One region of the Pedobacter sp. NEAU-ZC8 genome, then DNA from elsewhere that is predicted to be linked to it. Evidence: riboswitches for the same ligand, from Rfam matches in the RefSeq annotation. Region 1 holds a riboswitch; the other holds the start of a gene.

The links. Region 1 has a riboswitch for S-adenosylmethionine ahead of metH (methionine synthase). Riboswitches for the same ligand answer to the same signal wherever they lie in the genome.
Region 2: it holds a riboswitch for S-adenosylmethionine, as region 1 does, so the genes downstream of both, AC5WJX_RS03755 (O-acetylhomoserine aminocarboxypropyltransferase/cysteine synthase family protein) here and metH (methionine synthase) in region 1, are expected to answer to the same signal.

Annotation. Positions count from the first base shown of each region.
Region 1 is NZ_JCAJXC010000008.1:127,657-131,088, forward strand. It holds gene AC5WJX_RS08555 (zinc-dependent metalloprotease) at 1-740, shown strand, start outside; gene AC5WJX_RS08560 (rhodanese-like domain-containing protein) at 741-1,193, opposite strand; SAM riboswitch class I at 1,357-1,467, shown strand; gene metH (methionine synthase) at 1,559-3,432, shown strand, end outside.
Region 2 is NZ_JCAJXC010000003.1:127,402-130,833, forward strand. It holds gene AC5WJX_RS03750 (homoserine O-acetyltransferase family protein) at 1-23, opposite strand, end outside; gene AC5WJX_RS03755 (O-acetylhomoserine aminocarboxypropyltransferase/cysteine synthase family protein) at 30-1,349, opposite strand; SAM riboswitch class I at 1,590-1,701, opposite strand; gene AC5WJX_RS03760 (trans-sulfuration enzyme family protein) at 1,856-2,971, opposite strand; gene AC5WJX_RS03765 (hypothetical protein) at 3,080-3,432, shown strand, end outside.

The DNA.
Region 1 (3,432 bases):
TCGAAGCGGTAGCGAAGTCCATAGGTGGCTTGTATTTCACGCACGCCGTTAAGAACGACGGACAAGTAACCACACGGATGGTAGACCCGAAAGTGCAATGGCAGGCATTCGAGTCCTTGATGTCGACCATTACACCCGATGCATTGGCGCTGCCTGAGCAGCTGATCCAAAAGATTCCACCACGTCCTTCCGGTTATCCGGCTTCCATAGAGACGTTTAAAGGACATACCGGACCAACATTCGACCCGATCGCTGCAGCCGAATCAGCCGCCAGTACTACGCTGTCTTACCTGCTGGATGCTGAACGGGCGAGCCGCTTGATCGAGTATAATGCCAGAGACAAAAAGAACCCAAGCTTTATAGAAGTTGCTGACCGGCTAGTTGAAAAAACCTGGAAGACTGGAAAAGAAAAGGGCTATAAAGGAGAACTACAGACCGTGGTGAATAACCAGGTGCTGAAATACCTGATCATGCTTGCAGCGAATACCAGAGCTTCTGAAGTTGTACGCGGGCAGGCCTTGTATGAACTTGAAGAACTTAAAACCTGGATGAATAACAAACTGCCCAATGCTGATGCAAGGGATAAGTCGACCTACCTGTTCGCGCTGTCGCAAATAGATGAATTTAAACGGGAACCCAACAAGTTTGTAACTCCTGAAGCTACTGAAATGCCGCCAGGCGCACCAATCGGCATGCCTGGCATGGATTTCTTAAGTCAATGCAGTTACAACAACCTGTAACTATTTTGCCATAGGATAACCTTTATCCGTCCAATCGGCTTTGATGCTGGTTGGAAGGTTCAGGATCTTGGCATTGGTATAGCCTAGCTTTTGCAGCATATTAAAAGCGGGCTTTACATTCGGGCAATGCTCAAAGGGGCAACAGCCACAATAAATGACAATCGGGCTGGTCTTCGGTTTATCCTTTAATTCGGATTTAAGCTGTGCCAGCCCTTCTTCTTTACTTGCCGCAGCAAGTTTCTTTGCACCCTGGATGTTACTCACGAATCCGATGTTGTAAATGTTCGGCTTCGCCGCCCTTGGATTCTGAAGAATGTCGACCAAAGTCTTGGTTTGCATCAGATGTTTATCCGGCCAGACCTGCTTTTTCAGGCTGAGGCCCTGCGCATTAGCTGTTACCACAAACAGCATACAGGCAAGGACATTTATACAAAGAAATTTAAGGTTTTTCATAGCTGGTAATTTTAGGTAAAGATAGACGCTCCTATCCAAAGGGAAGCAACCAGGTTCAGAATAATATTTGGAGCAGAGCAACTGGTTGGACGCCGTTTACAATTTAATTGGCCTAAAATCCATTTTTCTTGTTTTATAGTATTCTTTGTTGCATTTTTGTAGCTGCTTATAGAGAAAGATGGAGGGACAGACCCTGCGAAGTCTTAGCAACCTGTGCTTACAAGGTGCTACATTCTACTGGAGCCATTTCATCGCGGCTACAGAAAGATAAGTGATTCGAATCCTACCCCGGAATCTTGATTAAGCCTTTAGTATACACGCCTTTGCAATGATCTGCGAAGCAGGTATGCTTAATTACCTAGGAAATGAGCATTAGAGAAGAACTCGAAAAACGCATACTGATTATCGATGGTGCTATGGGCACCATGATCCAACGTTACCAGCTTACAGAAGCTGATTTCAGAGGAGAAAGGTTCAAGGATCATCCTTGCGACCTGAAAGGGAATAACGATTTATTAAACCTTACACGCCCTGATGTCATCAAGGCGATCCATCTGGAGTACCTGAAAGCAGGTGCCGATATCATAGAAACCAATACCTTCAGCACACAACGGATCTCCATGGCCGATTACCAGATGGAAGACCTGTCTTACGAACTGAGCTATGAAGGTGCAAGAATTGCCAAGGAAACCGTAAGGGAGTTTATGGCTGAACACCCGGAGCGCAGGAGTTTTGTGGCTGGGGCCATTGGCCCGACAAACCGCACGCTTTCCATGTCGCCCGATGTGAATGACCCTGGTTTCCGCGCCATTTACTTCGACGAGCTGGAAGCCGCCTATACCGAGCAGGTACGTGGACTGGTTGACGGCGGTGCTGATGTACTTCTGATTGAAACCATCTTTGATACGCTGAATGCAAAGGCTGCCATCGTGGCCATCAAAAAGTATGAACATGAAATAGGCCGTAAACTGGAGATCATGATCTCCGGCACGATTACGGATGCTTCCGGCCGGACCCTATCTGGCCAAACGGCAGAAGCATTCTTAAACTCGGTTGCGCATGCCAAACCGTTAAGTATTGGTTTTAACTGTGCCCTGGGTGCGAAAGAAATGCGGCCGCACATTGAAGAGCTTTCCGCAAAAGCAGGCTGCTACATTTCTGCTTATCCGAATGCAGGTTTACCAAATGAGTTCGGCGCCTACGACGAGCAGCCACATGAAACCGCACACTTCGTGGAAGATTTCATTGAGCATCGCTTTGTGAATATCGTGGGTGGTTGCTGCGGCACCACGCCTGATCACATCAAGTGCATTGCCGGGAAAGCGAAAAATGTACAACCAAGGAAGATTCCGTCCATTGACATGCACCTGCGTCTCAGCGGACTGGAACCTGTTACCATCACCCCGGAGAGTATCTTCGCAAACATCGGCGAACGGACCAACATTACCGGTTCGCCTAAATTCTCCAAGTTGATCCTTGGAGGTGATTATGAGGGAGCACTTAGTGTAGCCCGCCAGCAGGTGGAAGGTGGTGCCCAGATCATCGATGTGAACATGGATGAGGGTATGATCGATTCGGAGGCTGCCATGACCAAGTTCCTTAATCTGATCGCCTCTGAACCGGACATCTCGAAACTGCCCATCATGATCGACTCCTCCAAATGGACGGTTATTGAAGCAGGTTTGAAGTGTATCCAGGGAAAAGGTATTGTGAACTCCATCTCCCTGAAGGAAGGTGAAGAGAAGTTTAAGGAGAGTGCAAGGAAGATCATGCAGTATGGCGCAGCTGTGGTGGTGATGGCCTTCGATGAACAAGGACAGGCAGACAACCTGGAACGCAGGATTGAGATCTGTCAGCGTTCCTACGACATCCTGCTGAACGAAGTGGGCTTCTACCCCGCCGACATCATCTTTGACCCGAACATTCTGACCGTGGGTACTGGCCTGGAAGAGCACAACAACTATGCGGTAGACTTCATCAACGCAACCCGTTGGATTAAGGAAAACCTGCCGCATGCACATGTGAGTGGTGGTGTTTCCAACATCTCTTTCTCTTTCCGCGGCAACAACACCGTGCGTGAAGCGATGCACTCCGCGTTTTTGTACCACGCCATCAAGGCTGGCCTGACAATGGGTATCGTGAATGCGGGCATGTTGGAGGTGTATGAAGAAATTCCTCCAGTACTATTGGAACTGGTGGAAGATGTCCTTTTCAACCGTCGCGATGATGCCACAGAGCG
Region 2 (3,432 bases), on a different contig from region 1:
TGAAAATATTGTACTTCGCTCATTTCAAATTAGCTTGCAACATCCGTACCCGAGATCTTTTGAAATGCCTGTTCAAAGTCAGCTTTTATGTCGTCAATATGTTCAATACCAACGGATACTCTCAATTGTGTAGGTGTTACACCTGCCTGGCGTTGTTCTTCAGCGCTCAACTGTTGGTGTGTTGTTGCAGAAGGCTGGATGATCAACGTTTTTGCATCACCCACATTGGCCAAGTGGCTCACCAATTTCAGATTGTCTACCAGCGTAATAGCCTGTTCTTTTTCCCCATGAAGTTCAAAAGACAACACCGCGCCGAATCCATTCTGAAGATATTTCTTCGCTAAAGCGTGATATGGACTGCTTTCTAGTCCAGGGTAACTTACGCTCTTCACCGCAGGATGTTTCTCCAGCCATGTTGCTAAAGCCAAAGCATTTTCAACGTGACGCTGTACACGTAATGATAAGGTTTCAAGACCCTGAATCAGTAAAAAGGAGTTAAAAGGAGAGATGGAAGGACCGAAGTCGCGCAAACCCTCAACTCTTGTACGGATTGCGAATTGAATGTTTCCAAAAGGACCACCAATTCCAAAAACATCATTGAACACCAGACCATGATAACCTTCGGACGGTTCGGTAAACTGCGGGTATTTACCATTGCCCCAGTTATAGTTTCCGCCGTCAACGATTACACCGCCGATGCTGGTACCATGCCCGCCGATCCACTTCGTTGCCGATTCTACAACAACATTCGCCCCATGTTCCAGCGGCCTGAACAGGTATCCACCAGCACCAAAGGTATTATCTACGATCAATGGCAGATCATGTTTCTGCGCTATGGAGGAGATCCTTTCAAAGTCAGGAATGCTGAACGAAGGATTTCCAATGGTTTCTACATAGATCGCCTTTGTTTTCTCATCTATCTTGGCTTCAAAATCCTGAGGATTATCACCTTGTGCAAACTTTACTTCTATACCCAGCTTTTTGAAAGAAACTTTAAACTGGTTGTAACTGCCACCATATAGGTGTGTCGAAGAAACAAAGTTGTCGCCTGCTTGTAGAATGTTTGTCAAGGCAAGGAATTGGGCTGCCTGGCCAGAACTTACCGCCACAGCAGCTACACCGCCCTCCAGTGCAGCGATACGCTTCTCAAAAACATCCGTCGTCGGGTTCATTAAACGGGTGTAAATGTTTCCGAATTCCTTCAATGCAAACAGGTTTGCACCATGTTCTGAGTTCTTGAATCCGTAAGAAGTGGTTTGATAAATTGGTACTGCGCGAGATCCTGTAGTTGGATCAATCTCTTGACCTGCATGTAGTTGCAGCGTTTCAAATTTATATGAAGTTGACATATCTTTAAATTAGTTAAAATTATTCTTGTAAAAAAGCGTACCCCGTTACGAGGCCTTCCTAATTGAATGGCTTAACAAAAAAGGAAGATTTTTGAGTTTAAGATATGCAACAGCACATATCATCTGCAGCAGCTACAATTCTGCAAATGTTAGTTCCCGGTAGGATAAGAAGGTTGGATTGTGGCAAATGATTTTGTCTGACTGCCAACAGACGTTGATGGTTCGTTTTCATTTAGTTTAATATTATTTTTCCAGTGGCTCCATGCCCTCTGGTCAGGAATTGGCACCTTCTCGTGTTAGGAGGGTTGCCAGTGGGTTAATGAGCCTGTCTCTCGCCACTTCTTAATAAATCAAACCATTTACCGGTATTGATTAGTTCAGCATCGCTGATGTCACAAATGTATATTTTAGATCTTCAAGTTCAAAACTTTATTCTGAAAAAATATTATCAGCTGCCTAAAATTCGGATACTTGGAGCTAAAATATACGTTTGCCAAATAAAATAATTAGCCAAGGGCTTGGTTAAAATCTTCAATCAAGTCATCTACGTGCTCCAGCCCAACCGATATGCGCAGTAGGTTACCCGGAGTTTTGGTGTCAGGGCCCTCTACAGAGGCCCGGTGTTCGATCAGACTTTCTATGCCACCAAGACTCGTCGCTTGGGCAAACAACTTCACTTGATTAACCACCTTTTTTGCTTCTTCGAAGCCTCCTTTGATCAATACTGACATCATTCCACCGAAATCAGACATCTGTTCCTTTGCGATCTGATGTTGGGGATGTGAGGCTAGCCCTGGATAATAAACGGCTTCGATCTGCGGATGTTTTTCCAGGTACTGCGCCAAGGCCATACCATTGCTGCAGTGCCCGCGCATGCGGTAGGGCAATGTTTTGATACTTCGCACCAACAGGAAGCTATCGAAAGGTGATGGTACTGCTCCGCCAATTTGCTGGATATTACGGATTCGTTCCCAAAACTCATCCTTTTTCGCAGTAATCAAAGCGCCGCCCAGCACGTCGCTGTGTCCTCCAATATATTTAGTCGTGGAGTGCATCACAATGTCTGCACCTAAGGTAATAGGTTGTTGTAATATCGGTGAAGCAAAGGTGCTGTCGCAAGCCAGGATCAAATTATGCTTTTTGGTAATCGCACTGAGGGCCCTGATGTCTGTGATCTTCAATAGTGGATTAGATGGGGTTTCGATCCAGATCATCACCGTGTTTTCTTTAATGTAATCGGCAATGCCCTCCGTGTTGGTGAGGTCAACAAAATCGATCTCCAGGCTGTCTTTAAAAATAGTCTGCAACTGTTTCTTAAAGCCCCAGTACATATCATCTGGTGCGATGATGTGGCTGCCAGGTTTCAGCGCCTGAAATACTGCCATTCCTGCTGCATTACCTGAGGAAAATGCGCAACATTCGACACCCTTTTCTAGCGTAGCGAGTAAATTTTCAAGCGTGGAGCGGTTTGGATTGCTGACCCTGCTATACATATGTCCGCCTGGGTAGCCACCATTCTCATCCCTGAAAAATGTGGTAGATAAGCTAAGTGGCTGAGTAACATCACCCGTATTACTCTTTACTAAGTTCCCGGCATGTATGGCAATGGTTTCTGTTTTCATTTTAGTGTATTTTAAATAACGTTCTTTTGATGAACAAAATTAAGGTTCGGAATTAATTGATCCACGCTTTGGCAGGATTTGTGTAAGTTATGATGAAAAAACAATTTTATGAAAAGAATATTAGTAATCGCAGCCATTTTGTGTAGTGCTATAATGGTGTTGCAAAGTTGTTCCTCAACAAAGAATGCCAGCACCATAAAGCGCGGTAATGTTACAGGAACATGGGTTTTAAGCAACGTGAGTTACGAAGGCGTACCTGCTATAGCAGTGAGATCTTTTCTGGGAGAGGCTTCTGCAAGCTGTTTCAATGGTAGTACATGGAGTTTAACCAACAGCGGTAACGGAAGTTACATCTTATCTGGTGGTGCAGAGGGCTGTGTGGCTAAAACACAGAGCATTTTCTGGTCAGCAAGCCCGGCGGATCAAACCTTCCAGTTCAAGAAACTTGAGGATGGCGATAA